DNA from 2 places in the Pseudoalteromonas sp. T1lg21 genome. Region 2 is predicted to be linked to the other one. Evidence: riboswitches for the same ligand, from Rfam matches in the RefSeq annotation. Region 2 holds a riboswitch; the other holds the start of a gene.
The links. A riboswitch is a leader RNA that binds a small molecule or an ion and turns the genes downstream of it on or off. The one in region 2 is predicted to bind lysine.

Region 1: it holds a riboswitch for lysine, as region 2 does, so the genes downstream of both, dapA (4-hydroxy-tetrahydrodipicolinate synthase) here and lysC (lysine-sensitive aspartokinase 3) in region 2, are expected to answer to the same signal.

What each region holds. Positions count from the first base shown of each region.
Region 1 covers NZ_PQBX01000010.1:127,997-143,786, reverse strand. Annotated here, with positions in the region: gene C2M25_RS06140 (succinylglutamate desuccinylase/aspartoacylase family protein) at 1-989, opposite strand, end outside; gene C2M25_RS06135 (PLP-dependent decarboxylase) at 995-2,200, opposite strand; gene C2M25_RS06130 (2,3,4,5-tetrahydropyridine-2,6-dicarboxylate N-succinyltransferase) at 2,200-2,940, opposite strand; gene dapA (4-hydroxy-tetrahydrodipicolinate synthase) at 2,955-3,839, opposite strand; lysine riboswitch at 3,977-4,173, opposite strand; gene C2M25_RS06120 (DNA-3-methyladenine glycosylase I) at 4,357-5,052, shown strand; gene C2M25_RS06115 (protein adenylyltransferase SelO) at 5,061-6,473, shown strand; gene C2M25_RS06110 (OmpA family protein) at 6,941-8,011, shown strand; gene acnB (bifunctional aconitate hydratase 2/2-methylisocitrate dehydratase) at 8,305-10,902, shown strand; gene C2M25_RS06100 (hypothetical protein) at 11,115-12,056, shown strand; gene C2M25_RS06095 (hypothetical protein) at 12,056-12,784, shown strand; gene C2M25_RS06090 (hypothetical protein) at 12,853-13,056, shown strand; gene C2M25_RS06085 (PKD domain-containing protein) at 13,165-15,790, shown strand, end outside.
Region 2 covers NZ_PQBX01000004.1:148,148-163,937, forward strand. Annotated here, with positions in the region: gene C2M25_RS03235 (efflux RND transporter periplasmic adaptor subunit) at 1-339, opposite strand, end outside; gene C2M25_RS03240 (YkgJ family cysteine cluster protein) at 498-746, shown strand; gene C2M25_RS03245 (ankyrin repeat domain-containing protein) at 800-1,492, shown strand; gene C2M25_RS03250 (TonB-dependent receptor) at 1,547-3,385, opposite strand; gene C2M25_RS03255 (DUF4136 domain-containing protein) at 3,548-4,102, opposite strand; gene C2M25_RS03260 (DUF4136 domain-containing protein) at 4,430-4,972, opposite strand; gene C2M25_RS03265 (ATPase) at 5,085-7,871, opposite strand; gene C2M25_RS03270 (condensin complex protein MksE) at 7,871-8,416, opposite strand; gene C2M25_RS03275 (hypothetical protein) at 8,419-9,693, opposite strand; gene nhaD (sodium:proton antiporter NhaD) at 9,842-11,092, shown strand; lysine riboswitch at 11,181-11,353, shown strand; gene lysC (lysine-sensitive aspartokinase 3) at 11,435-12,814, shown strand; gene C2M25_RS03290 (4'-phosphopantetheinyl transferase family protein) at 12,791-13,528, opposite strand; gene C2M25_RS03295 (sodium-dependent transporter) at 13,677-15,002, shown strand; partial or broken gene C2M25_RS03300 (2-hydroxyacid dehydrogenase) at 15,107-15,790, opposite strand, start outside.

The sequences.
Region 1 (15,790 bases), on a different contig from region 2:
TAGCGCTCCATTCTTAAAATACGGGCGATAGGCTCACCTGCTTTAATATGGCCACCCAGTGGGGCAAGGTATTCAACCATGCCACCCATAGGGGCGTAGTAAGCTATATAATCTTCAAGCATACAGGCATAGCGTGTCATCGCTTTTGGTTGGTACGCAGCATCAACTAATACCTCTTTGTGATTGAGGTAACTTAAAATGCTATTTGCATCATCAAGTGCTGCACTTAAATCGATTTTTTCTTGGCTACCTAGCTCAACGGTAAATGCCTCTACTTGAACAGCGAATTCACGGCCTTGCTTGCCAAGCTCTTCAGATAGTGACCACCATGGACAGAAACTCGCTTCATCCATCGCGCGATCAAAATCACTTGGGATCAATAGCACATGTTCGATGTTAAAGTAGCTCGCGCTGTTTTTGGCGTATTCAGGACAGTATAAGTGCTGACTTGAGATAGGCCCGGTGTGAAGATCTAAAACAATATCAGCCTGATGAGCAAGCTTTTGCAAGTTAAGGGCAATACGCTTACCCGTTGGTAGGCTGTAATCTGGGCCCGTTAATTGACTGTCGATGTCAGCAACGAGTGCCTGTTTAAACGCCGCTTTAAGGGTCGCATCATCACTGTCTTTATACTGTTCAGCAATCTGTGACGGTAACGCTTTATTAAAGCGGTACATACGGTTCCAGTTGGTGCCAGTAATTGGATCGAAGCGACCTAAAGTAAACTCACCTGATTTTTGGTTGCAGCCAATAGGGTTGGCATAAGGCACTAGGGTAATATCGCCACGCAGCTTGAGTGATTTTAGCTGCTCAAGCAATTGATAAATTACGGCGTTACCTTGTACTTCAGCGCCGTGCATATTGGCTTGTATATACACGTCTGGCCCCGTGCCATCGCCTTTTAAGCGATACACTGGGATTGTTAGAGGTAGGCCGTTTGCAATCTCGCCAACAACAATATTCTCTTGGTTGATTAATTCTTTACTCATGGTGATTACCTTAAATAATAGCTGGCATCTTCAGCGCTACGGATGCACTCAATATTGCCTTGTTCAAGGATGTATTCAGCCGCTAATTCGTGGCATAGAAAGTACGGCATACTTTCGGTAAAGCCATACGCGCCACATTGGCTGAATACCAACCAGTCTTGCTCATTTAAATCGCTCGCTAATTGGTGCTCACCTAAGCAATCAAGGGCGGTGCAAAGTGGCCCGTATAAAGTCATTGCTGCAGGCTCAGCCGTCGATTCGCGTAGTAACGATGCAGGAAAATCTTGGCTTGTCACAGCTGGGCGAAGTAAATGGTTAATACCGCCTGATAAAATGACCTGCTGTTGATTGTAATTTACTTTACGCTCAACAACTGGCGTTGCGTAATGGCCGCATTCGCCCACCGCATAGCGGCCAAGTTCCATCCAAAGCTCATTAACACCGGCATCTGCTTTTATGCTCGCTAGGGTCTCGATAAGTGCAGACCAATCAAGTCGGTTAGCATCTTGAGTATAAGGAATGCCTAAGCCACCCCCTAAGTCGAGAATATTAAGATTAATGTTTAATGAGCGTGCTAGCTGTTGCAGTGGCGCAATCATCGCGCGCCATAGCTCGGCGAGCTTGTCAGTGCTCAGCATATTGCCCCATTGGAAAATATGCAGACCATCAAAGCTAAGAGCAGGGTAATCACTTGCAGTGAGTGCTTGCCACTCATCACAGCCCAAACCAAAAGGGGTAAGGCTATCACCACCAAGTGGGTTCTTTTCGCTGTCTGGCCAACGAAGTTGTACACGCAATAGAACTTGCAGCTGACAATTTGTTTTTGTTGCTTGTTCGTTTAACCAGCGAACTTGGTTAATGCTCTCGGCCACAAAAGTACGTACGCCGCGAGCAATAAAATGTGAAATTTGTGCAGGGCTTTTTGCAGGCCCTGTGTTGAGCACGCGCTTGCTATCGATGCCTTGGGCAAGTACTTGCTCAAGTTCACCTTTACTTGCAACATCAAAGTTAAACCCTGCGCTGTCTAAACATTGAATAATGCGAGACAGTGGGTTGGCCTTAACGGCATACCAAAGTTTTACATTGGTTTGTGCAGTCAGTTGATTTAAATGTGCAGTTAATTTATCTAAATCATAGATAAAAAATGGCGTATCAAGATGCGTTGAAACTTGTTCAACCGCTTGCTTGATAGGCGTGCTCAAAAAGCTCATTAACGTAAAACCTCTTCTAACAGTAATGATGCATCGCTTTGTTCGTCACGGTATTTCACGATCAATGCACACGACATGCTTAGACCTTGTTCACGACCCCATGCATTTGAAGCTGGACGAGAGCCTGGGATCACAATCGCGTTTTCTGGAATTGCTTCACCTTTGTCTAGCTGGCGCTCGTTAACGCAATCGTAGACAGGAATGGTTGCCGATAAGCGAACACCCGGCGCAAGTACAGCACCTTTTTTCACGACCACACCTTCAACAATAACGCAGCCTGCACCGATGAATGCGCCATCTTCAATAACCACAGGGCTGGCACCAATTGGCTCAAGTACGCCACCTAATTGTACTGCCGCACTTAGGTGAACATTTTTACCCACTTGTGCACATGAACCCACTAATGCGTGGCTGTCGACCATTGTGCCTTCGTCGATGAATGCGCCAATATTTACATACGCTGGTGGCATGATAATGGTGCCTTTGGCAACGTGTGCGCCACGACGAACACTGCTACCACCTGGTACCATACGCACGCCTGCATCTGCTGCAAAGCCTTGTGGTGCTAAGTTGTGCTTATCAACAAAACCACCCGGGAACTCGGTATTTGTACCATTCTTAAAGGCTTCTAAAATGCCTTGTTTAACTTCAACATTGGCGTGCCAGTTGCCGTTCTCGTCTTGTGTTGCTGCGCGAACTGCGCCTGATTCTAAGTTGTTTAATAATTCTAACCAGCTCATGATAAAACCTGTTTTTAGTTCCAAGATAAAATTGTGTTGTTTGCGTGGGTGATGCTGTCTGTTTGCTCAAGCTCTAAATGTGTAAGCGGCGGACGTAAATGCGGGGTATTTATTTTACCTTGCAGGTGCATCAGTACTTTTACGGGGATTGGATTTGCTACAGCGAATAAACTTTGGATTGCTTGCGACCAATCGGTGAATAGATTTGGGTATTGACCACTTAAACTGCGTTTAACAAACTCATGGGTTTGAATCGGCCAAGCATTCGCGGCAACCGAAACTAAACCTTTGGCACCAGCTTGAGCAAAATACGGCATAAGTGCATCATCGCCACTGAAAATGGCTAATGTTGGTGATGCCGTTCTAAAGCCTTCAAATTTGCTAATGTCGCCACTGGCCTCTTTTAAAGCCCAAAGGTTTTTGTGTTCAGCAAGGTTTTTGATCACCTGCGGTGAGATCTCAACTGCGCTACGTCCTGGTACGTTATACAACATACAAGGGTGATGGCTTGCGTTGAGTAGGCTTTCAAACCAATGTGTTTGGCCAACAACCCCAGGTTTTGCATACAGAGGTGAGCCCAATAGATAGCCATGAATAGGTAGTTGGTTGCAGTATTCAACCCAAGCAACTTGTTGCTTGAGGTTCATGCCGCCCACAGCAACCATGAGTGGTACAGTCGGTGCTAATTGGCAAACATGCTCAACAATAGCTTGTTGCTCTTTGAGTGAAAGCGCCAGTCCTTCACCGGTACTGCCAAGCAATAAAATGCCGTTATTTGCATCTTGCTGCTCAGCGACCAGTTGTTCAAGGGCCGTGTAATCGACCTCGCCAGATTCAGAAAATGGCGTGACAAGCGCTGTCCATAATGGATAGTCGTTTAAATCAAAATTGTTGATCATCTCTCACGAACTTATAAGGTATTCGAAGAGTTTATGCGGGAGCAATTGAATGGAGCCGCATGTCGTCATTCGAACAAGGTATAATTCGAAGAGCGAATGGGCTTAAAATAATAAAGACGCAACGGCCTTATTATACTAAGACCAGAAGCTCTCCACCAAACTAATCAATAGCGTTTTGCTATTGTTGGTGACAGTCGCTGGGATTCAGCCCAGTCGCCCGAAATAAGCACCTCACAAACGGTGTTACTTCTCGGCGTTAATTCCCCTCACGTATGATCATCAGAGTCTGTGCTCTTCCCATACGCTACCTGAATAACGCACCTCTTCCAGCCCTTTATGCTCGCTTTAAAGGTTAAAGCCAACATAGTTAAATAGGGTATTGGCGGCGATTAAAGCATTTTAGCCATCTAGGTGTCAAGGCGAAGGATTTGTTTTTTAGTGACCGATTTTGCAACATGGTTACGTATAACCGTGTTTTTACGTACACTTAGCGTTAACCAAATAAATTGGAAAAATGATGGAAAAATTCAACGATATTTATCAACGAGCCGTATCTCGAAAGGGCAGTGAAGAAATGCTGCATGCGCTGTTATCAAACCCGCTCGATGATACTGATATTGCCAAAATGAATGACGATTTATGGTTAGAAGAGTTTACGCGTAAAGTATTTCAAAGCGGCTTTTATTGGTCTGTAATCAATAATAAGTGGGCTGGTTTCCGTGATGTGTTTTGGGATTTCAGCGTAGAAAAATTATTGATGATGCCACCGGATATGCTTGAGCAAAAGGCCAGTGACGAACGTATCATCCGAAATTTCAAAAAAGTACAAACGATCCCTGAAAATGCGTACATGATCCACGAAGTTGCTGAGAAACATGGCAGCTTCAGTCAATTTATCGCAGATTGGCCAACTGACAATATTATTGGTCTGTGGGCTTATCTTAAAAAACATGGCGCTCGATTAGGAGGCAACACTGGCCCTTACGCTTTGCGAGCGCTTGGTAAAGATACCTTTTTGCTTTCTCGCGATGTAGAAGCCTACTTGCGTGCCCATGAGTTGATTGATGGCGGCTTACAAACTAAAAAGTCATTACAAGCGGCGCAAGACTTCTTCAATGAATTACAACAGCAAAGTGGCTACAGCCTGCAGGCACTTAGTCAGCTCGTGGCTTATGGTGTAGGTGATAACCGCGTAGGTGTCGCAACACGTTAAGGACAGTTATGAAACTGCAAACTCGATACACAGATATTAGTGAACTACTTGCGATTAAAGATATGCCTAGCGCCGTTGCTGAGCCGCAATTGCTGCTCTTCAATGACAAGCTCGCTGATAATTTTGCGATTAATCACGACAGCGAATTTTTAGCTAAATTGTTATCTGGTTCAACGATAGATAACGACGTTGCACCAGTTGCACTTGGTTACTCAGGTCATCAATTTGGTCATTTTTCACCGCGTCTTGGTGATGGCCGAGCACATTTGCTTGGCGCTATTGCAGATAAAGATGGCACATTGTGGGACTTGCAGCTAAAAGGCGCTGGAGCAACAGTATTCTCGCGCGGTGGTGATGGTCGCTGCGCCATAGGCCCAGCAGTACGAGAGTACATCATGAGTGAGGCGCTTTATGCGCTTGGCATCGCAACTACACGCTGTTTAGCTGTGGTTACAACTGGTGAAACGGTATATCGTCAGCCACCTCGCCCGGGTGCAGTTGTTACTCGCCTAGCTAAAAGCCATATCCGTGTTGGCTCATTTCAATACTTAGCCACACAAGGGGATATCGAAGGGCTAGAAAAGCTCGTTGATTACGCAATTAATTGTCATTTTCCTGACATTAGCAGTACGGGTGAGCAGCGTTATATTGAATTTTTAACTGCCGTACTCGATAAGCAAATTGAGCTGGTTATCAGCTGGATGCGAATTGGCTTTATACATGGCGTGATGAATACCGATAATACCTTGATTAGTGGTGAAACGATTGACTATGGTCCTTGTGCGATGATGAATCAGTTTGACCTAGACACGGTGTTCAGTTCAATTGACCATCAAGGACGTTATGCATTTGGTAATCAACCCAATATTGCCAATTGGAATATTGCACGTTTGGCTGAAAGCTTAATTCCGTTATTTGCTGATCAAGAGAGTGCCGTCGAAAAACTCTCGCCGGTAGTGAATGGCTTTGCAGCTAAATTCAATGATGCATTTAATACTATGTGGCAGCAGAAATTAGGATTAGCAGGTCAGCAAGAAGGCGATCATGCTTTAGTTTCAGAATTGCTGAGTTTAATGAAACAACATCAGCTTGATTATACCAATACTTTCAATGCGCTTACTGAATCTTTAGTGAGAGACTTTGCTATTGACTCTCAACTTAAAGGGTGGGTTTCAAAATGGAGGTTAAGAACATCTTCTGAAAGTTACAGCACAATGCGCGCTGTTAATCCTGCAGTCATTCCACGCAATCATAATATTGAAATGATCTTGGCTGAGTATGAACAAACAGCTCAAAGCGTTTCACTTGATGAGTTTATGAAAGTCATCAAAGCTCCATATAAGTATGAGGAACAATTTGCTGCATGGTATCAACCTCCGAAGGAAGGTGATTGTAATTACCAAACTTTTTGTGGTACTTAAGGGTTAATCTTTATGGTTGATAACAATTGTAAATGCTCATTTTTTAAAATCTAAGTGTTCGTTGATTGAGCAAGCTAGCCGCCAGTGTTATGATTTATATCAATAAAATAGCACTAAAGTTTTGCTTTTTAACGAAAATTTACAAATAAAGTTGCTTTCAACTTGTTGATTTAAAAATAACCAATATAATAATGTAATTGGGAATGGACTTTTATCGGTTTTGAAGTCAGTAGATTGGGCTGAAAAGCGGCTTTCACCTAATCATAACAAAGCGATCTAAAGGCATTGTTATGCAAAGTTATTTAGATAACCTATTATTGGGTAATTGACTGAAATTACTCGGCAAGATTTTTGTTCTGTACCGAGTTCGTTAAGTTTTGATTAACTATTAGTCGACTACTCTGTTTAAACTGATTGAGCTGGTTCAACTTAGCTACAATTTTAATTGTGAAAATGGGAAGGAAACAATGAAATTAAAATCACTTACTATTGCTTTAGCACTTGCTGCAACTAGTGCTTCAAGCTTCGCTGCCGAAAAGCAAGGTTTCTACATCGGCGCATTTGGCGACTACTATGACGCATCTTGGGAAGACGTTCGTGACTTTTCAGCTGGCGGCCTAAATGTAGATGATTCTACAGGTTGGGGCTTAGAGCTTGGTTATCGTTTCAGTGATTACTGGAGCGCTCGTTTAGAATACGCTGATATGGATTTCGACTACAGCGTAGATTTAAACGATGGCACTACAATGAGTGGTTCTGAAAGCGGCAAGCGTTACGGTATCGACGCTTTATATCACTTAGGTGGTGGTCCATTCTACGGTATTTTCGGTCTTAAAAATCTTGATGCGGTTGACGAAGATCTAATGTTCGCAAACGTGGGTGCTGGTTACCAACACTACTTCACAGATAATTTCGCATTTAACGCTGAAACATCTTTATACCAAGGTCTTGACCGTGGTTACACAGATGTTGGCGCTAAATTAGGCCTAAGCTACATCTTTGGCGCACAAAGCTCTGCTTCAGAGCCAGTTGAACCTGCTCCAACAGTTGTTCCTGTTGCAGTTGAGCCAGTTGATAGCGATGGCGATAACATCCCTGATGCTGATGACCAATGTGCAAACACGCCAATGACTGACGCTGTTGATGGCACTGGTTGTACATTATATGAAGATCGTGAAGTAACTAAGAGCTTACTAATCACGTTCCCTAACAACACTTCTAAAGTATCTCAACAATACTTAGATGATATTGACCGCGCTGCTAAGTTCTTAAAAGAGCACCCAGGTACTGACGTAGTACTTGAAGGTCACACTTCATCAGTAGGTAAAGCTGACTACAACAAGTGGTTATCTAAGAAACGTGCTGATGCCGTTGCTAAGAAACTAATCGAAGACGGTATTGACCCAATGCGTCTTACTACTGTTGGTTTAGGTGAAGAACGCCTTAAAAACCCTGCAAATACGCCAGAAGCTCACGCTGAAAACCGTCGTGTTGAAGCGAAAGTAACTGTAATTGAGCGTGTTAAAGTAGAGCGTTAATCTAACCCTTTACGAAAATTTTAAAAACCCAGCCTAGTGCTGGGTTTTTTTATTTCTAAGACTTAAAGTAAGTAGATAGGAATGATTCTTAATAAATATTCATTTGAATAGCGTTTTTTTCTAGTACTATTCATGGTATTTATAGTGAATATAAAGTGCCTAACCACAGCATGGATTTTCATCTATACTTAAAAGCTTTATAATTAACCGTCAGAATACTATAAGTACTGGGTCTTAATTGGTATTTAGCTTAATACTACCGAGTACTTTCACGTCACCAAGAGGGCAATATTGTGCTACAAGAATATCGTAAACACGTAGAAGAACGTGCCGCGTTAGGTATCGTACCAGCGCCACTAGATGCTCAGCAAACGGCTGATCTTATTGAATTAATCAAAAACCCACCGGCAGGCGAAGAAGAGTTCATCGTTGATCTTCTAGTTAACCGTGTACCACCGGGTGTTGATGATGCGGCTTATATTAAAGCTGGTTTTTTAGCTGCAGTTGCAAAAGGTGAAGCGAGCTCTCCACTTGTATCAAAAGAAAAAGCAGCTGAGCTACTTGGTACTATGTTAGGTGGTTACAACATCGCACCTATGATCGAGCTTTTAGATGACGAAGCGTTAGCACCAATCGTTGTTAAAGGTCTTTCAAACACATTATTAATGTTCGACGCTTTCTACGATGTAGAAGAAAAAGCGAAAGCAGGTAACGAATTTGCTAAGCAAGTGATCGCGTCTTGGGCAAATGCAGAATGGTTTGTAAACAAGCCTGCAGTTGCTGAAAAAATCTCAGTTACCGTATTCAAAGTAACTGGTGAAACAAATACAGATGACCTTTCTCCTGCGCCAGATGCTTGGTCACGTCCAGATATTCCATTACACGCTTTAGCAATGCTGAAGAACGAGCGTGATGGCATCAACCCTGAAAAACCAGGCGAAGTTGGTCCAATCTCACAACTAGAAGAGCTTAAAACTAAAGGTTTACCTCTTGCATATGTAGGTGATGTAGTTGGTACGGGTTCATCTCGTAAATCTGCAACTAACTCAGTACTTTGGTTCATGGGTGATGATATTCCTTTCGTACCAAACAAGCGTGTTGGTGGTGTATGTTTAGGTGGCAAAATTGCTCCTATCTTCTTCAACACAATGGAAGACTCTGGTGCATTGCCAATCGAGCTACCTGTTGATGAGCTAAACATGGGTGACCAAATCGATATCTTCCCTTACGAAGGTGTTGTAAAGCGTCACGGTACTGATGAAGTAATCTCTACTTTCTCTCTTAAATCAGACGTAATTCTTGATGAAGTGCGTGCTGGTGGTCGTATCCCACTAATCATCGGTCGTGGTTTAACTGACAAAGCGCGTAAATCTCTAGGTTTAGAAGCAGAAGATATCTTCCGCAAACCAGCTCTAGTTGAAGATTCTGGTAAAGGCTTCACATTAGCGCAGAAGATGGTTGGTAAAGCATGTAACATGCCTGGCGTACGTCCTGGTCAATACTGTGAGCCGAAAATGACAACTGTTGGTTCACAAGATACAACAGGCCCTATGACGCGTGACGAACTTAAAGACCTTGCGTGTTTAGGTTTCTCTGCAGATTTAACAATGCAGTCTTTCTGTCATACATCAGCTTATCCTAAGCCAATTGACGTAAACACTCACCACACACTTCCTGATTTCATCATGAACCGTGGCGGTGTATCACTGCGTCCTGGTGACGGTGTAATCCACTCATGGTTAAACCGTATGTTATTACCAGATACAGTAGGTACTGGTGGTGACTCACATACTCGTTTCCCTCTAGGTATTTCATTCCCAGCGGGTTCAGGTGCGGTAGCATTCGCAGCAGCAACAGGTGTAATGCCTCTTGATATGCCTGAGTCAATCTTAGTACGTTTCAAAGGCGAAATGCAGCCAGGTATCACATTACGTGACCTAGTACATGCGATCCCTTACTACGGTATCAAAGAAGGTCTTCTTACAGTTGAGAAGAAAGGTAAGATCAACGAATTCTCTGGTCGTGTACTAGAAATCGAAGGTGTTGAGCACCTAACAGTTGAGCAAGCGTTCGAGCTTTCTGATGCATCAGCTGAGCGTTCAGCTGCAGGTTGTACAGTTAAACTTTCTAAAGAGTCTATCGCTGAATACCTTGAGTCAAACATCGTAATGCTTAAGTGGATGATCTCTGAAGGCTACGGCGATGTTCGTACTATTGAGCGTCGTATCACAGCAATGCAAGAGTGGTTAGCTAACCCAGAGCTTATGGAAGCTGATGCAGATGCAGAGTACAAACACGTACTTGAAATCGACCTAGCAGACATCAAAGAGCCAATCCTTTGTGCACCAAATGACCCAGATGATGCGCGTCTTCTTTCAGACGTTACTGGTGAGACAATCGACGAAGTATTTATCGGTTCGTGTATGACTAACATTGGTCACTTCCGTGCTGCAGGTAAACTACTAGATGGTTACAGTGGTCGTATCCCAACTCAACTTTGGGTTGCACCACCAACGAAGATGGATAAAGACCAACTTACTGACGAAGGTTACTATGGTATCTTTGGTCGTGTAGGTGCACGTATCGAAACTCCAGGATGTTCACTGTGTATGGGTAACCAAGCGCGTGTTGCTGATAAAGCAACTGTTGTGTCTACTTCTACGCGTAACTTCCCTAACCGTCTAGGTACTGGCGCAAACGTATTCTTAGCATCTGCAGAACTTGCAGCAGTAGCAGCAATCCTAGGTAAATTACCTACACCTGCTGAGTACCAAGAGTATGCAGCTAAGATCAATGCAACTGCAGCTGATACGTATCGCTACCTGAACTTCCACCGTATGCCTCAATACACTAAAAAGGCAGACCAAGTAATCGTTCAGCAAGCCGTATAATTAGTAATAATTTAATTTACTAGTATAAAAGCCCGCATTTAGCGGGCTTTTTTATTAAGTTTTTGTTCAGTTTGGTTTGTAAAATTAATACATTTGTCTACACTGATTGTTGTGAAAAGTTAACAGTTGTAACTTTGTGTTTAATGTTGTAACCAAGGAAGGTAAGCATCATTTCTTGGCTGCATAGATTTTGCAAATCAAGGAATTGAACAATGAAAGCACTTCTTCTTTTACTCCCTCTCAGCGGTTCGGCTCTTGCTGTTAACCCCTCTTTTAGCGAAGTTCGACTCGGTTTTGAAACGATTAGCTACAGTGAAACACTCAATGATGTAGCGGGATTTGGCAAGCTGAGTCAATCAATTGATGTTACTAACCCCGCAATACGACAGATATCATATACAGGGATTGATGATACATGGGGCTTTTATATTGAAAGCGCAGCAACAATTTCGACTGAAATTGAAACTGAAACTTGGCACTTGGCTGAGTTTGGCGATATTCAGGAAAATGCATTTAAAACGAAAGCGAATGAGATTGGTTTTAAAGGCGCATATAACTTTTCAAAAGCCATACAATTCACCCTAGGTACCAAGTTTTTTACGTCGAGTTTTACACGTTCAAATTTTGCCTTTGTGCAGCCTGGTGCAGCGGCATTTGATGAGGCACTAATTGCTATCTCAGCAGATCCCGATAACCCAGCACGTTTTACCTTGCCGGGTATGAACAATGCAAACAATATAGGTGACCAACAAGACTACAATTCTCAGCTTCGACCTGTGGTCTCTGTGTCAGAAGATCAAATGGGTATCTTGCTTACTTTAGGTGCTCGTTACGATAGCCGTTTAAAAGACAGTTTTAATAAATACAGTTGGTATGCCGAAGCTGAGCTGAGTACGCCAATGTACTCAGAAATTCAAAACACCCAATTTGAAACAACCACGCTTACCGACAGCTTTAATGGCTGGGGAGTGTTGGGGCGAGTGGGACTGCGTTATCAAATAATGTCGCATATTGCGTTAATGGGCGGTATTGATGCGCAATACAAGTCTCGCGATATTGTGACCAAGAATCTTGAAAATGGTCAACGCCTGCGCGTGCCTGAAGTTGAATATAGTAATGTGTCATTTGCCGTTGGTTTACAGTGGAGCTATTAATGAACAAGTTAGTCATTGTTAGCTCGTTATTCATTTGTGCTTTATCTGGATGTAAAACTATTGATTCTGTACAGCAAGATTTAGGTTCTCTAGCTAGTAGTATTACCGGCGAAGAAGCAACACCTGAGCAAATACGTGCAGCATTTGATAAAGCCCAAAGTGTCTTCCAAGAAGCCCTTAGTGCTTATAATCAAATAGATGCAGATAACCTAGCGCAATTTGATGAGGAGCGTGTAACTAAGGCTCGCAAAGTATGGGCGGTGCTAGAACCTGAATTTAATGAACTACGGTTAGCTCCTGAATATGCGCTAAAAAGCGCGTCACTATTTTCATCGGATACAGTTTCAGATGAAATCATGTCTCAAAGTCAGGAAGTCATTTCGTTGGTTGCTGAAGCGCAGCTTGCTAAGCAAAGGATCACTTCTGTTTTACAGCCAATAAGAGATGAGTTTGCAATTTTAGATCAATTGGATGCGGAAACCTCTTATGAGAAGCGTTATCGAGAGCTAGATAAGCAACATCAGCAATTAAAGGAAATGCTCATCGATGGACAAGAGCAACAAGTTGCTGAATATGTACCTAAGCTATTAGGACAACTCATTGATTTAGAAAAAGACGCCGTTGTGCAGTTTTATTTTTCTCAGTATATCGAAAAAATTTATGCACTAGCTAATTCCAAAAAAGTCGATATTTTCCGACTGTTTATCAGGACGTTCGCAAGCAATTAGAACAAGGCGAAGCATACAGCAAAGCGAACTATCGTGAGTACGAGCAAATTAAACAACAAGCAGCATTATTGTCACTGCAAATAGATCGTATTGATAGCCTCTATGCTGAGTACTTGGAGCAAAAAGCGGCTATTGATAAAGACACCGTTGAAGCACACATGCTGAGTCTAGAAAGTGAAATTTATGCACTGACTATGGCAGCAGGCTTAGGCGACCTTAGAGGCCTGCCATTCCAAGAGCAGCTTCAGCAAGTAAGAAAAGCAATTAATTGAGTAAACCAAGAGCCACAGTTCGCTGTGGCTTTTTATCAACGTTAAGGGATTTAGCGTTTAAATAGCTAAGAGTTTCCCTGCTATAAGCGAATGTAATGGAGTATAGATATGTTAATTCAAAAGCGGCTGTTAGCCGCGATTTTTGGTACCTTATTTTTAGTTGGATGCGGGGGAGGTGGAAGTAGTGACTCTGGAACTAAACCAGATCCTGTAGACCCCGTTAATCAAAGTCCAACAGTTTCTATTAGTGCTGACTCAGAGGGCACAGAGCAAACCTCATTTAAATTAAGCGCCGTAGCTGGTGATAGCGACGGTAGCATTGCTTCTTATAGTTGGACATCTGATGCTAGTTTTGATTTTGCACAAAGCGGTGGCTTAACAAGCGCAGAAGCTACTTTTCAAACACCTGATATAGATGCTGATACAACTGTTAACTTCACTGTCACTGTAACAGATAACGATGGGGCAACAGCTTCAGCAAAGCATAGCGTTATATTTAAACGAAATGTATCAACAGTGACAATTACCGGGATAGTAACGGATCAACCAATTGCTAATGCAGAGTTAGAGATTAATGTCGGTAGTGATGTCTTTTCCGTCAATGCAGATCCAACCGGGCGCTATACAATAGAGCTTGTTGTGGACGAATCTGCAAGTGAAAAGCTTGTGCTGGTTAAAGCAAAAGGTCTTGATAGCACCAATCCTGGGGTTGTTTTCGTTTCACAGTTAAGCTCAATTCAAGCGTTATTGGAACAGGCTGGTGAGGATAATACGCTTGATAGTGAAGACAACTTTGGCGTCAACATCACGAATGTGACGACCGCAGAGTATGCGCTTTTAACGCGTAATAATGAAGAACCTCAATCTGTCGAAGAGCTAAACGCAGCGTTACTAAATGTTGATGCTGATGAAAAAATCCTATTGGCAACTCTTATCAAAATCATCGTGGATAATGCTGACTATGTTCTTCCTGAAGGCGTAGAAAATACACTCGATCTTGTCAGTGACGAAGATACCGCTAAGAGTTTTGAAGATGAAGTAAATGAGAAAGATCCTGATCTCATTGAAGAGACGAAAGAAGAAATTAAAAAAGATGAAAACTTAGTTTCTGATAGCGATGAGCCTATTGTTGGTGATTTTATCGTTAACTCACCTCGTTATTATAACAATGATGCATATCACCTTGTCCTGGCAAGTGACGGTACGGGTGAACTTAATGCAAATACAAGCTCAACACTGACAATGAGTAAAGAATCAGGAGTGTATACTTTAGCATTGGCAAATAGTGTAGTGACTTACACTGATGAATATAACGATGGCAATGAATCTTATATTGCGCAAACAAAATTAACAGATATTAGTTTTCAAGTTTTAGCAGAAAACGAGGTTTTCAGAACGATTGAAGTAACTCAAACCACACAGCGAACATTGGACTACCAAAATGGTAGTGAACCCGTTGTGGAGCCTTCAAGTACTCGAACCTATACAACAAACCTGATTGATAAAACTAAAACAATAGCACTAAACACTGCTGAGTTAACAGAAAACACATGGATTTTAGACCTCAGAGACAATGATTACGATTCTGCGTCATCTGATGATGAACCTGAAACTTTACGCTTTTATGCCGATGGTACAGGAGATGTAACGGGTGAAAGTAGTGAGGTATTTAGTTGGGTACTCAATGATACTAAGTTATCTATTAGTTATGATGAAAATGGTGAAACTGGGCTAATTGAGTTTTGGTTCACGAAAGCCCTCTCTGCGGGCTATCAAGTTGTAGCATTAGACACTAGTTTTGATGAGCCAAGTAATACATTAACAGGCTTAATGATTAAAAAAGCGAATGTAACAACAACCGATGAGGATATTATTGGTCGTTGGCATGGTTTTGTTGGTACTTCTCAATCTTATGATTTGAATATTTACCCTGATGGTAGTGTTGCTATTGGTTTAGGTTATTCAAGTTTCCAAGGTCATATTGAAGATGGCAATTTCTCTAGAAAACGCTTTTATTCAGAAACATATGGTCTTGTTTCAAGCTGTGATGGCTTTGCTGATGACTGTTACCTTGAAAGTGAAATGCAACATGAATTCATTAACATTATTGGTAGCACCTATTACATTATCAGAACGCTAACTTATTACACTATGGCTGGTGAGGCATATGATGAAGTTAAATCGGTATTCATTTATGAATACAGTAAAGACTTGTCATACTCAGCCTTTACTGAAGAGCTATTAGAGGGTTCTATTTTATTTTATAAAGATGATAGCTCTTCAGATGCGATTTACATGCAATATAATGACTTAGGTGAAGTAGAGTATGTTGTCAGTTTTGATGGTGTTGAGCATATAGCAACGTTCAATGATGGCGTATTAAGCTATCAAGTTGATGGTAATACGTGGTTTGTTGAACTGGTTTCTGCGGATGAAAATGCTGTTACTATTTGCCGATACCAACAAGGAAGTAGTTGTTCAGTTGATACGCAAATTAGTTACTTACCCAAGCGCCCTAAAGTAACCTTAACTGTGAATCCATCTCAGAACGGTAACCTCTCACCTACCAGTCAAACTTCGTATTGGTACCAATATGCATCTTTCGTAATTAGCCCTGATGAAGGGTATGTTATTGACGAAATTACAGGATGCGAAGGATATATTGAAGGAGGCTATTATCTTGTCTATACCACAGGTGCTGATTGCGATATTACCGCAACGTTTAAACCTGCAT
Region 2 (15,790 bases):
TGCTTCAATGAGTGCAGCTTCGTAATCATTTGGATCAATTCGTGCTAGAATGTCGCCTTGCTTAACAAATCCACCTTGTACAAATTGTTCTGATAACGACACAACCTGACCGCTCACTTGCGCAACAAGCTCAGTTTGGTTTTTAGGTTTAACGATACCGTATGATTTTACATCGAGGGTAATGGCGTCAAAGCTTAACGGTTTAATTGATACAAGCGGTCGCAGATCTTGTTCTGGTTTTTCGACTGGCGGTTGCTTCATTGAGGCAAATGCGAATGCCATTCCAAGTCCGCCGACTAATACGGCGATAGGGAGAATGATTTGTTTTTTACTAGCCACGGGATAGTCCCTCACGGTTGACGGTAATTAAAAATAAATTTGTTAGGCTAAGCATACGCAATAAAGTGTTTACAAGGCGTTTGAAGATGTAACAAACCATTACACATATTACAAAGACGCTACAAAGGTTCTATAAGAGGTACTCAATGACAGATAAAATGGCATGTAGATTAGGCTGTGGCGCCTGTTGTATTGCACCCAGTATTAGCTCACCGATACCAGGAATGCCAAACGGGAAAGCGGCGGGAGAGCGCTGTATTCAACTCGACGATAATAACCTATGTAAATTATTTGGTGATGAATCAAGGCCTAAGGTGTGTAGTGACTTTTCTGCTACCATCGATGTATGTGGCACCACTAACGAACAAGCACTGTATTTAATTACTGAACTTGAACAGATGACTTAAAAAAGATTAAACCTTTAACACTTTTTAACGGTTGCTGGGATCAGTTGTGTTTTATGGCTAAAGTTTTCTTCATGTTATTTAAAAATAATAAAGAACGACTTGTCTGTTTTAGAATACAAGAAACAATACTTGCGAAATTAACTATGAAAATACATGTAATCATCTATCTGATGTTAGCAAGCTCATTTACTTATGCAATACCACTGCAAGTCAAACTTGATCACAGCTCAGAAACGCAATTGCATACTAATCAACAACTCGTTGATGCATTAAAATCAAATAATAAAGACCAGTTTTTAAAAGCGCTAGCTGCTGGGGCTGATCCAAATTATCAAATTAATCAATCGAGTAGTGTTTTAAGCTTAGCCACGATTAATCTCGACTCTAACTTTTTAAGTGAGCTACTTCAAATGGGTGGAAATCCCAATAGTTACAGAGTGTCTGCAAAACGAAATTTAATATTTGAAGTATTAGGGCCAGATAGAATAGAGCACCTAAGAACTTTACTTAGGTTTTCTCCAAAACTAGATGTTAAGGATGGTACAGGCTCAACACCAATAATATATGCTGCGATATTGAGTAACTACACTGCGATGAAATTACTAATTGAAAAAGGCGCTGACACGTCACTCAAAAATAATTTTGGCTATGATGCTTTAAAGATCTTAGAAGATAACTCCACTCGAGAATGTCATCAGTCTGAGTGCTCGCAACTAAATGAAGTGAAACAGATTATTATGAAATAATTAATCGTTCTCAACGAAAAATGCCAGTCAATTGACTGGCATTATTGTTTTTGCTTACCACGTATAAGTAGCGCTAAGAGTATATTGCTCGCCGCGACCAGGGGTACCCGGGACTTCTTCGAATGATTCATCCCAAATGTTGTCAGCTGCAAAGGTAACAAACACATTATCAAGCTGAGCTGGGGTGAATTTTAGGGTTAACTGCGTGAAGAAGGCTTCATCATCAGAGCTACGTAGGCGGTTATTGTGTTGCTTACGCCATTCGTTATCGATACGCAGCTCAAGCACATCCATTGGTTGCCATACTGCACCCAGTGTTACACGGTGATCAGGGTAGTTAAGCGCATAAAAGCTCGCATCAATATCTGCCGTGCCATAGTCTTCTGACTTTTCTAAATAGGTGTAGCTGGCAATCAACTCAGCGCTTTCAAACGATTTATTTGCTAAAAACTCAACGCCTAAGGTGTCTATATCAACTGAGTTTGCAAAACGTGCTGAGGTTGCATCAAAGCGATATGTCCAATCCGTAAGGTTTTTATCTTTACGGTAGAAAATAGCTGAATCTAAACGCCATGAAGACTGTTCAATCAGTAAACCTAATTCAAGGTTATCGGTGGTTTCGCGCTCAAGGCTGTAGTTACTTCTGAATAATCCGCCCGTTTCGCTGCCGCCAATAGCGGTATAACCGGGAACTTGTGTTGCCTCGGCGTATGACGCATACCAAGTATGTTCACTGCCATTTTGATTAGCTACTTTAAGGCTGGCATCGGCAATAAATGAGGTATCTGAGCTATCACGGTTGGTATCATCAAATGCAGCACCAACACGTAAAGTAAGCTCTTTGTTTGCTGTAAGGGCTGATTTGTACTCAGGCAAGATACTTAGCTTAGTGTAATTGCGTGACGTAAAATTGTTTTCAAGAGACGTTGATTCAATTTCATCAGCAATAAATTGCCCAGCATAATTAATTGCATAGCGGTCATTTAAACGGTGACGCCCAGAGAGTGCTAATGACTTAACTGTGGTTTCGTGAAACGCTTCAAAAATAGCTGGGTTTTCACGAGACAAAACATAATGGTCGTTATGTTTACGATAATAGCCAGTCACTTCAAAGGTATTGCTCTCACCATACATTTGTTTGTGATTGAGCATGAAAAGCTTGGTTTCAAGGTCTTCGGTTTCATTAAAATTAAATGGCGTGTATAGATTTGGCCAACCAAAAAACTTCTCTTGGCGCCCGAACATTAAATCGGTTTGCGAGGTAGAGCTTGCAATTTGAACGCGTGCTGAGGCACGTTCAAAGTCGTGGTCGCCATTATCAATTGAGCCATCGCTTTTTGAGTGCGAGTATTCACCCTCAAAACCTAATCGCCAATCAGGTTTACTATCCAGCTTTTGGCTATGGGCAGCATGAATGCTTTGTAAATTAAAGCCATTCGTACCTGTGCCAAGTGAAACGCTGCCAGTGTTTGTGATAGGGCGCCAGCCAAATGAAACCGTGCCAACCGAGCTATTCATACCATAAAGGGCATTATCAGCCCCTGTAAGCACTGAAGGACCTGTTAGCATCTGTGGGGCAATAGGAATTTCAGCAAAGTAGTGACCAGATTGAGGGTCAAATAATGTACTGCTACCGACACGAAAGCCAGTATTTTCGAAGATACCACCACGAATAGTGACATCAGCTTGCGCTTCAGCCATATTGCGTGATTGCAAATCGACACGTGGGTCATATTCTAAGTTTGATACCGGCGCATCAAAAGTACCAACCGGTTCTTTATTTGCGGTTGCTGAAACTTCAACGGTGATTTGTTCAATATTGTTGGTGTCTTCTGCTAGCACTGTGCAAGTGACGAATAATGCGGGAAGTGTAAGCTGTACTGCGCGTACCATCTAAAACTCTCTTGATTTTGTTTAATCTGGGGTAGTGGGCTAGTTAGGCGCACTGAAAATTGCGGGTATTGTATCTGAATCACTGAGTTATACCACTCCAACCAGATTTCAGCAGGTAATAAAAAACCGCGCTAAGGCGCGGTCTTTTAACTAAAACGGTGTTTAGTTTTGATTAATAGATTGCGGTGGGAAGTTACTTAGAATGTTAGCAACCGTTTCTTTGATAACTTCAGTGCGCTTTTCAGGTGATTGATTTTTTTGCAAACGACCTTCTTTAGCACCACGCCAAACTAATTGGTTAGAAGCACGGTCTACCACGTCTAAAATTAACGTACCCACTTCATATTCGCGAGTGGTGGTTTGCGTGTTATAACCCATACCCCAGTAATTCCAGCGTGCACCGTAACCTACGTTAAAGGTATCAACATCAATTTTTGTATCAACTGAGGCATGATAGTTAATCAGTACATCTGCTTGTGCTAAATCAACTAGCTTCATACCGCTTTTTTCAAGTTCAGCATTAACAGCTTCACGAACGCGTTTTTCCATTAAAGGACTAATTTGGTAGTTCGCTACGTTTTTAGTCAAGCTGGCATTAGGTACCCAAGAGAAGGTTTTATAATTACTAAAATCTGCTGATTTGTCGTAATCCCAATCAGGCGTTTTAGCGCAAGCCGCTAAAAATAATACAGCCGTCGCGATTAATAAGTTCTTCATATTGTTTGCTCCTTGGCAAAAATTCCACTACTTGATTGATAACATAACACAAAAAACACTCAACTGAATGATTATTTAAAGACTATGGCACATTTACAAAAAAGTACTGTAATAGTTTGTAAACATAATCATCCTTGACTGAATCAATGATTAATTCTTGGGTGAAATGCTGTGCTTGAGCTCTATCTAGCTCTTTCGTCCAGATAGTTTTGCGAATTATTTATAGTTATTTTGACTTATAAAGCACGATGTAGGAGAAAAAGGTGAACTTTTTAAACGACAATAAAAAACCGTGCTAGGCACACGGTTTTTCAACTAAAACAGAATTTAGATGTTATCAGTTTTTTGTGGTGGGAAGCTACTAAGAATATCTGCAACTGTATCTACGATTGCATCAGTGCGCTCTTGTGGCGACTGTTTCTTTTTTAAACGACCTTCTTTAGCACCACGCCAAACAAGTTGATTTGATGATTTGTCAACAACATCTAAAATCAATGTGCCAACATCATATTCATTCGTAACAGTATACGTATTGTGGCCAACACCCCAATAGTTATACCCCATGTTCATTGTCTGAGTATTAATTTTAGTATCAACAGATGCATGGTAATTTATAAGTACATCAGCTTGTGCCATATCAACTAACTTCATGCCATTTTTTTCTAGCTGAGCATTTACGGCATCACGCACACGTTTTTCCGTTAAAGGACTAATTTGATAATTTACTACGTTTTCAGTCAAGCTTGCATTAGGGACCCAAGAAAAGGTTTTGTAATTACTAAAATCAGCTGTTTTGTCGTAATCCAAATTAGGTGACTTAGCGCAGGCCGCTAAAAGTAATACCGCTGATGCAATTATTATGCTTTTCATATTCTTTTCTCCTTGGTTAAATTTCCATCATTTAAATTAATAACATAAAACAGTAATAATTCCACTAAATGAATTACGGTAAATTTACAAAAAAGTTAGTAACAGTTTGTAATTAAACAGTGTGTTCCACTTCTATCCAGTCTTTTTCATCAACCCAGTTTTGCGCACCATCTTTCACTGTACGAATTGGGACGATGTAATCACAGCTAACTTGTGGTTTAACAGAGGCAAATATCGGCACAAAGCCAAAGCTTAGCGCTGTTTCGATAATTGCTTTTTGGTTTTGTGGGTCGATATCGGCTGCTTCATCGATATAAATTGGAATACGATACAAGCTTTGTTCTTGGTCGCTTAATAAGTAACGAATAAACAGCATGCCACACAGTAGCTTAATGGTAATACGAGTACCGTTAGAGCCGGCTGAATCGATTTTTTCGAAGTGCTCAGTTTCGCCAGCACGGTTTACTACTTCAAAACGAATATCAAATAAATCGGTCAGAGTTAAACCGGCTTTTTCTGAGGCAAGCTTAATTAAATGATCTTTCGCTTCGTTTACCGCAGACTCGCTATAAGGCTCTTGGCTTAATAGGTCGAGGGTATCGCCTTGCTCAAACTGATTTGAGGTACTGATAATTGTATCAATGCTATCAACCAACATCTTGCGCGGAATAACATTAATTTTGAATGCTTGAAGGTTAGAGATCCTATGCTGACTAATTCCTTTATTAAAGCTATTCATTTCGCGGCGCAGGCGGTCTAGGTCTTCTCGCAAGCCTTTAATAGTAGCGGCTACTTCGGTTAACGCAACGCGGCCTTGACGTTCAACGGCATCGCGCTCGTTTTCTATGTTATGAAACGCGCTAATAAGCTTTTCGTATTTAGTAAACTCATCGTTTTCGTTATCAAATTTAGTAATACCCGCATTGTAAATATGCATGTAGGTGTTACGTACGTTGATATCAAAGTTACGTAGCTCTTGGCAGTCTTTATTAAAGTGATGAATGAGGTCACTTAAGTTATCAAAATCAATACTGATTTCAATCATATATGGAGTGACTTTGCCTGAGTAAAAATCAAGCGTGTGATCGATACGTTCAGATTTAACTTGGCGTAAACGGTCGGCTTGGCGCGCAAGCAAATCTTTTTTCGACTTGATAATTGAGCGACGGTCGCTGATTGAGCCGCTGTTCTTTTGAATGTCTTGCAGGTAGTCGTCAACTTGTTCGCGCTCTGCATTTAATTGCTCTTTTAGCAGAGTTTGTGCATCGACAGATTGCTGCATCACTTCAAATTGTTCAAAGCGTTTTAACGCTTCTTCTGAGGCCATTAGCTCATCATATAAGGCATCTTTTTCTTTTTGCTTTTCGGCGACATTAGCAGCAACTTCGCGTTGTTGTTTAAACTCTTTTAGTGAGTTTTCTAGGGCAGCGAGTTGCGCGGTTAATTGCTCTTTATTTTCGCCCGTTTGCATTTGCACTGGGCTTAGCTTTTTAAGTTTAATCGTCGCGCCAGGAAGAGTAAGTACACCGCCTTTCACATTTGCCGATAACTGCTCTAAGAACTCACCAAAGGCATCTTCGTCTGTGATCTCAACATCACCATTGCTGGTGGTGGCAAACGATAAGATATCAGGGTTTAGAATACGCGAAATCTCTTCAACTTCTTTTAAAGATAAATCTTCACGCATACGGGTGAATAAATTGAACTCAAGGTTCTTCAGCTGTAATTTTAAGCTCTTAATTTGCTTTTGTGTTTCGCTAATACGGTAATCAAGCGTGTGTAAGCTTTGACCTTGGGCACTGCTTAATGAATGCGATAGCGATTCATAATCTTGTTTAAGCTGCGTAAGGCTTACTTTTAGGGTGGCTTTATTAACCAATTCAAACTCAGATTTAAGCGCTCGATAGTCTAAAAACCATTGTTCAATTTGAGTTTGTTTACGTTCAATATCACGGGATTGCTGAATATACAGCTGCTGCTTTTGTTCGAACTCGTGCTTTTCGTGTTCGATATCTTCAAGGGCAATATTTAGCTCAGTGAGTTGCTCTTGTTGATAGGTTTCAAAGTCAATCAGTGCTTGGTCAATTTTTGGCGCATAGGCAGCAAGCTTACCTTTTAAAACCGTTTGGTTTTCAAGCATAGATTCAAGAGCTGCGATTGGCTCTTGCATTGACTCAAGGGCTTTTAATTCACGTTTAGCGCGATTCACTTTGTCAAATGAACGTCGCCATACTTCATAAAAATCAACTCGTGAGTTTGACATATGGCGCTCAAATACACGAAGCATAAAGCGTTTAACATCGCTGGCACCTAACTTATGCAAGTTAAGGATACGGCGGAAAATTTCTATATAAATCGCTGAGTCTTGCACGTTATTGAGGGGGATCATCTTTAAGTTGATATCGCCATCAAATGGGGTTGCGCCGCCAGTGAGTAGGGCGTTTAGCTCTTGCGCTTTTAATTCAATTGGATTGAAACCTTGCTCTTTTAAGTGATTAAAAAGCTTGGTGAATTTTACAATGGTTTTGCCTTGAGTGTAGTGATCAAGGTTCAACTTACCTTGGTAGCAAAAAAACTGATGCGCGTAACCAGCAATTTTACCAAGGCCGGCAACACCAATCACCACAGGGCCATTAGGTAGGTCAGCTTCGAGTAAAATATAGGATTGGTCTGACGAAAAGTAGAATTTTCGGGTTTCGTCTAAATCGTGGCCATCCCATTCTGTTAAACGTAAATCATTGATCAGTGGAAATTGTAAGGCATTAATTACCGAGCTTTTACCGGTATTATTAGGTGCACAGATTGAACTACTTTTATCCAGCGGGATCACGCATTTTGCATAGCCAGCAGTATTTAAAAGCGCAAGTTTGCTGAGTCCGTATAGGCTTTGGCTTTGCATTATTCGTCATCTCCTAGGTAGGTTTCTTCGTTTACTTCCATTAATGCATCGATATAACGATAAATAGGTGCTTGCAGCATAAAGCCGTTTTCTACTTCGCGAGCAAGACCTAAACGCACCATACGTAGGTAAACGTCTTTGCGTAAATCTGAGCCTGAGAAGATTTCTAATTGATCAAACAGGTGCTTGTTGATTTGCACTAAGGTTTGCATCAGTTCAAGGTCGTTTACTTCGTCAAACAAGGCACGCATTGGATCTTTACCAGTATTGGCATAGTGCTCAATCAAGATGTAGATAGTCAGTGCGATGGCACGCGAAATTTTACCCATATTTGGGGTGCTTTCGTCGCTGCCAAAATAGTAAAAGCCACGGCTATCATGTTGTAGGTCATGGCCAAGGGCGTTAAATAACGGGCGATAAGCATCAATGTGTTGATCAAGCTCTTGCCACATCAGCGTGTCTTGTTCGCTAATGTGGTAGCCTGATGTGAGCTTTTTATTAATAGCTTGCAGATGCGTTAAATCATCTAAATTAATATCTGTCATGGTTATTGCTCTGTTGCTTTTTTATCGTCAGCAATCGATGAGTTAAATGGGTAAAGAGAGAAGTGTTGCTGGGCAATTTTTATTTTTACTTTCTCTTGGCTTTGGCTGATTTCAAGGTCGCCATCGCTAATCAATTTTTGATATAAGAACAGCATTTCGTCAGCCTCAAGATCTGGGTAGCTTTCATCTAAGAAACTAAGCAGCGGCTGAGCTTTTTTGCTGGCTTTTTTAAAGCGTTTTCTAAATTGTGTTTTAACATCGTTGTAATCAGGAATATGCGGGCTTTGATAGGCGGGCACATCATCATGTTCAGGAAGCTGATATTCATCGTGCTCAAAGTCAACTAAGCCTGCCATATAGGCCACGATATGACGTTGCTGACCAAGTGAAAAACGTTGTGCGTCTGAAACAAAGTTAGGCTGTACTGCACTTAACATGTTATCGACGCCATTTTTACGCACTAAACCAAGCACTTTAGCCGCTTGGCGAGTAATTAGGTTGTTGCGGCGTAACTCTTCACGTAGCGGCATCAGCATATCGGCGCTTTTACGTAAACTTTCACGACCAACTAAATGCATTTCTAAAATACGGGTACGTAATTGTTCAAGCATGCGCTTGTCTTGATATGACTTACCTAGGCGATCAATTTGCTCTATTTGCGTGCTAATTTGCGCTTCGATGGTATTAAAGCAAGCGTGGAAGTCACCACGAATATCCACCATTTCAAGCATAGGCTCAATGTATTCATCGAATGCTTCAATTACTGCTTGATAGCGTTTTTGCAGTGATTGTACCGCGTTGTCAGCTTTCGCTTGCTCAACAATATTTAAAATCGCGTTTTCATTGTGGGCAAACAATTTCATTATTTTGCGTACCCGATCATCCATAATACGGCTGAAGCGACGAAGCTCATCGTAATCTTCAATTTCACCCGCTTTAGCTAGGCGATTACCAAGGCGAGCTAAATCATCAACAAGCACACTAATTTCTTGGGCAAGACCTAGGTGTTCTTCTTGTAGTAAAAAAGTCGCAAAATCGGCGATTGCACGGTTAATTTCTAACTGCGATGATTTTGCCAGTGGAATGATAATATCTTGATTCAATAAACGATTTGTTTCTTTATAAATGCGTTCATTTGACCAGGAAGGTTGTTTTTGTTTTATCGCATTTTGTACGTCTTTCAAGCTGAAATCAGCCATCTTAAAACGTTTAAATAGCAGTTCTAACACCCCCCAATGTTCAGTAAGGGTATTTAATAACTTTTTAGCTGGGATCATAAGGCTCCAGTAAATTCAGACTTTGGTGTTAGCGATTAGTAGTAAATTATGTAATTGAGAATAGTTTTATGCTTTCTATGCTGCTAGAATCCGCGCCGAAACACTCGACTTACAATTTTTACATTTTTATAAAGGTTGTTCAAACACCATGGTAACCCCACTTATCCTAACCCTGATAGCGGTGGCATTTTTGCTTATCGTTATAGAGGATATTATCCATGTAAACAAGGCCAAAACGACGCTTTTTTTTGGCACTTTATGCTGGATTATCTTATTTATCTCTCCAATTCATGGGCAAAGCCCAGTAACCATACAACACCAATTGGATCACAACATTTTAGAGATCGCGACTTTGTGGCTGTTTTTAATGGCTGCAATGACCTTTGTAGCGTATTTAAACTCTAAAGGCTTTATCCAGAATATTGTTCATAAAATTATGCCAAATCAAATCAGTGAACGAAAGCTGATGTTTCTGATTGGTGGTTTCGCATTTTTATTCTCATCAATATCAGACAACATAACCGCGACTTTAATCTCGCTTGCGGTGGTGATGTCGCTGAAATTAGATCCTAAAAAATTAATAAAATATGCAACCTTAATTGTATTTAGTGTTAACTCGGGTGGGGTATCGCTGATCACCGGTGATGTTACGACCTTGATGATTTTCTTAGATGAAAAAGTGACGATAGGACACCTGTTGTTGTTGATTGTCCCTGCGCTTTCAAGTGTGGCACTGTTAGCAGCGATGCTATCGGTGGGTATGTCGGGTAATGTAGTATTTGAAAAACAAACCGCGCGTCGAATTGAAAAAACAGATATAACCATTGCGGTTATCTTCTTCTCGACGATTATTGCCACGTTAACTTTAAGCGTACTTTACAGTGTACCACCGCTATTAACCTTTTTATTTGGTTTATCACTGATGTTTTTGGTTGCACAATTCTTAATGCGCAAAAAAGACGTTAACAAAAAAATCATCGATTATATACGTGAGATTGAATACGACACCTTGTTGTTCTTCGTCGGTGTATTATTACTCGTTGGCGCATTAAAAGAAGTTGGCATGCTTGCTAAATTTACTCACTTATATGAGTTGATGGCACCGGAATATGCCAACTACCTAATGGGGCTATTATCATCGGCGGTAGATAACGTACCTCTAACTGCAGCACTTTTAAAAGCTGACATCGTAATGAGTCCACAGCAATGGCTGTCGTTTACTTACGCAACTGGGGTAGGTGGTTCAATGCTTATTATCGGCTCTGCGGCAGGTATTATCGCCATGAGTAAAGTAAAAGCGCTGACCTTTATGAGCTATCTGAGAATGTCGGTTTATTTATTAATTGCCTACACCGTTGGGTATTACGGTTCGCACTTAGCGGGCAGTTTAATTTCATAAAACAACTTGACAGCTAGACGTCTAAACGTTAACTTTCGAAGCCTGCTTTTAACAGCAGGCTTTGTTATTTTAACCAGGTGTTAACTTAACATTCAGAAGAGGTGCGATACTTAGGTAATTAATGTGAGGTGACGAACGCCGATGACCATTAATGAGGGAAGTACTCGCCGAGAAAATTAATCGGACGTCACGGTTATTTTTCGGTTTATGGGGCTGAATCCTCAAAACTGTCACCAAACTAGGTGGAGAGCTTCTGGCATGGACTACTCTTTATTTTCAAAGCACCCCCTTGCCGAGTTCTTCTTGATTTACTGTGGATAGTTTTCCACAAAAGGAGACGACATGAATACCCAATTAGCCGCCAACACAAAATCAGATTACGTTGTTGCAAAATTTGGTGGCACCAGTGTAGCTAACTTTGATGCTATGAGCCGCTGTGCAGAAATCGTTTGTGCTGATAATCAAGTACGTATTGTTGCAGTGAGTGCCAGTGCTGGCGTGACCAATCATTTAGTTGCATTGTGTAAACGTGATTTGAGCGCGGCTGAGCGTGATGAACATATTACTGGTGTGGTAGCCATTCAAGAAGCAATCTTGGCAGAGCTGTCGCTTGATGCTGATTTAGCACATGGCTTTAATGAAACGCTTAAGGCTTTCCAAAATTTAGCGTCAGAAGGCGCAAAGTCAGTAGCTGAGCAAGATGAGCTACTGAGCTTTGGTGAGCGTTTATCATCGTATTTGTTTACTCAAGTGTTACGTGGCCAAGGTCTTGATGCGGTGCGTTTTGATGTTCGCAAAGTGCTAAAAACAGATAGCCAATTTGCTAAAGCTACCCCAAATGTTGCAGCAACCGCTGCAGCGGCTAAAGAGCATTTAGTACCGCTACTTGAGGATCAGGTTGTGGTAACCCAAGGCTTTATTGGTAGCAATGAACACAATCAAACGACCACTTTAGGCCGTGGTGGTTCAGATTACAGTGCAGCATTACTCGCTGAAGCAATTAACGCAAAAAGCGTGCATATTTGGACCGATGTAGTCGGTATTTTCAGTACTGATCCGCGTTTATGCGCTAAAGCAAGCCCAATTGCACGCTTAAGCTTTGATGAAGCGGCAGAAATGGCAACGTTTGGTGCAAAAGTACTGCACCCGGCAACAATTTTACCTGCAAGCCGAAGCCATATTAGTGTGTTTGTTGGTTCAAGCCGTGAACCGCAATTAGGTGGAACATGGATTGAAAAAGAAAAATCTCAGCAACCAGGTATTCGTGCCGTAACGCAGCGTAAAAACCAAATTCTGTTAACGGTTAAAAGCCCAGAAATGCTCCTGGCGAGTGGTTTCTTAGCCCGTGTATTCACTATTTTAAGTGAGTTTAATATTTCGGTTGATTTGGTTACTACCTCAGAGATCAGTGTTGCAATCACTTTAGATAACGCACCAAATGCATCACGCCCTGAGCTTGATCAAGCTTGTTTAGATAAGCTTTCTGAGTTTTGTCATGTGTCGGTTGAGAATAACTTAACGCTGGTGGCTTTAATTGGTTCTGAGATTCAATTACGTCAGCAAGAAATGAACTTAATGCAGGTATTGAGTGATTTTAATATTCGTTTAATTTGCCACGGTGCAAGTAAACATAACCTGTGCTTCTTAGTTGAGCAAAGTGAGTCAGATGAAGTCGTGCAGGCTATTCACAGCCGACTATTAGAAAGCCAAGTCGCGGCGTAAGTCATTAAAGTTAATAAAAGAGCACTGCCAGTCAGTGCTTTTTTGTGCCACAACACTTATATCAAAACCTTCAATAGAGTTACTACTCGCGCTGAAATTATGTTTGCTCAATTCTTCAAATACATTAGGGGCAAGTAGTTTCGCAATCGGCTGAGCACTTGCTTTGGCAAGCGCCTCTTTTAACGTCCAAATTCTAAAAAAGCACTGTGCTTGTTCATCGGGAGCATCAAAACGGCTAATTAAGTCAACTTCATCTTGATGATAAAAATGCTTTGCGAGTTTGAGAAAAGGGCGAGGTTTACTGCTTTGTTCAATATCAAAACCAAATAGCTGCTGTTCTGGGTTAAGAGCAGCGCCAATTAAACCATTTGAATGTGATAAACAGGCCCATACAGGTTCTCTTCGTTTTGTATGTAATTTGAGCTTACTGTCTTTGTCATCAAACTGGCTCGATATTTCATTGAGGGCTAAATCATCATGAGGGTAAGCATTTTGATACAAATACTTTAATGTTAGGCGAGTCGCTAAGTACTCTTGCTTGGCGCTAGGCACTTTTCGTTTTTCAAGTACGCTCAATTCAAACCCACTGAGTAATTTATCAACGGGTAAACTTGCAACATCAATACGTGCTGCATCCATCAGCATAATTTTTTTGGCCGTTGTTTGGCTTTGCTGCTCGATGATAAGAGTGTTCGAAAAGTAGTGACTGCTCATGGTTTAACGCTTACACGAAGGCTCGTATTTAGTTTTGTTTATTTTTACAGCAGATGCACATTTATAGGCACGAACAAACGCAAATAGTTTACGCAGTTGACTGTAATTATGGTTTAATGAGGAAAAATAATAACAGATTTGTAGATGTATGGCACAAGTTCGTGACGGCTTTCAAAGTCGATTAGGTTTCGTTTTAGCAGCTTCTGGTGCGGCGGTAGGTTTAGGTAATATTTGGGGCTTTCCAACACAAGCGGCAAACCATGGCGGCGGTGCATTTTTACTCGTTTACTTCATTGTTATCTTCTTATTAGCGCTTCCGGCTCTGTATACTGAGCTGTATTTAGGTCACCAAGCGCAAGCGAATCCAGTAAAAGCATTATCTAATGCATGGCAAGACACAGCGCCTAAAGTGGGCGCTGCAGCAGGCTATATTGGCCTCTTTGGCGCGGTTGTGATGCTGAGCTTTTATTCGATAGTTGCAGGGTGGATGCTCGCTTATGCGCTTGAGCCACTCGCAAGCTTCTTTGGTTTTACTGAGTTAAGTAACTTTTTACACAGTGACTCGATGGCACGTAATTTTGTGTTTACACCACTGATGCTTATTCTTACTGCGAGTATTATTTTAAAAGGCGTTAAATCAGGTATCGAGACTTGGTCACGTCGCTTAATGCCATTATTGCTAGTATTATTAGTGGCGTTAATTGCTTATATTGCGACCCTAGATGGTGCGATGGATGGTTTTGCAGCCTACTTAGTGCCAGATTTTAGTCAAATTCTTGATGCAAACTTAATTATTGCGGCAATGGGGCAAGCGTTCTTTTCATTGTCGTTAGGTGTTGGTTGTATGATGGTTTACGGCTCTTATTTAAAACCAGATGCCAACCTGCCTAAATTAACTGGAACCGTGGCACTGCTTGATACTGGTGTGGCCTTTTTAGCGGGTTTATTGATTATTCCGGCTATTTTTGTTGCTCAACATAACGGTGTAGAGGTATTTAGCGGCGGTAAACTGGTCGGTGAAGGGCAGTTAATTTTTGCGATTTTACCTGAACTGTTTAGCACGATGGGTCAAGTGGGTTTACTCGTTGGCTTATTATTCTTTGTATTAATGTCGATTGCCTCAGTGACATCAACTATTTCATCGACCGAAATTCCAGTGGCATTTTTAGTTGAGAATCACAGTGTAGAGCGCAAAAAAGCGACCTTATTTGTAACGCTAGTCGTCTTTATCGCTTCATCACTTATTATCTTAAATTTTGACTGGTTATTTGGTTTAGTCATTATGGTGCTTACACAGTACCAATTACCTTTAATGGGACTGTTCTATTTCATTACTGTTGGCTGGTTATGGCAGCGTGGTAATAAATTGCATCAAGTATCGAGCGGCCCACATTATTGGTTTGCCCAGTACATTCGCTTTGTGTGCCCGTTATTAATGACGGCGGTTTTTGTGAACGTGGCGTTGTTGAAATAGAAACTCTAGTTGCGAGTTACAAGTTTCTAGTTTCAAGGTAAAAGACAAAAATAAAAGGCGTGGGGTTTAAACCTCACGCCTTTTTAATTTAAGGTGCGCTTGCTTTAAATAACTTCGTTAGTTAATGGTAAACCTTGGCTTATTTCATTGGCGCTTTGCAATGTAGTGCAGGCGATTTCGCTAAGTGCTTCTTGGGTGAAGAAGCCTTGGTGGCCTGTCACTAACACATTCGGGAAGCTAATAAGGCGTGAAAAAATATCGTCTTGCATGATTTCTTCACGGTGATCTTTAAAGAATAACTCTGACTCTTGCTCATACACATCAAGCCCTAGGTGTCCCAGCTTTTTAGACTTAAGCGCTTGAATACAGGCTTGAGTATCGAGAAGTGCACCACGAGAGGTGTTAATCAGCATGACACCATCTTTCATTTTCTCAAATGCGCTAGCATCAATTAAATGATGGGTATGCTCGTTGAGCGGGCAGTGCAATGAGATGACATCACTTTGTGTGAGTAATGTGTCTAAATCACATAGGGTGTAAGGGCCTTCACCAGCCATTGGGTCACAAACGAGTACTTTCGCCCCAAAGCCATTTAAGATATTAACCAGTGCTAAACCGATTTTGCCACAGCCGATAATCCCAATCGTTTTTTAAACAGATTAAAACCAAGTAAACCGTTTAAATCAAAGTTGCCTTCACGTACTCGGTTAAAGGCTTTATGGGTTTTTCGGTTGAGCGTTAGCATGAGTGCAATACAATGCTCTGCTACTGCTTCTGGGCTATATGCA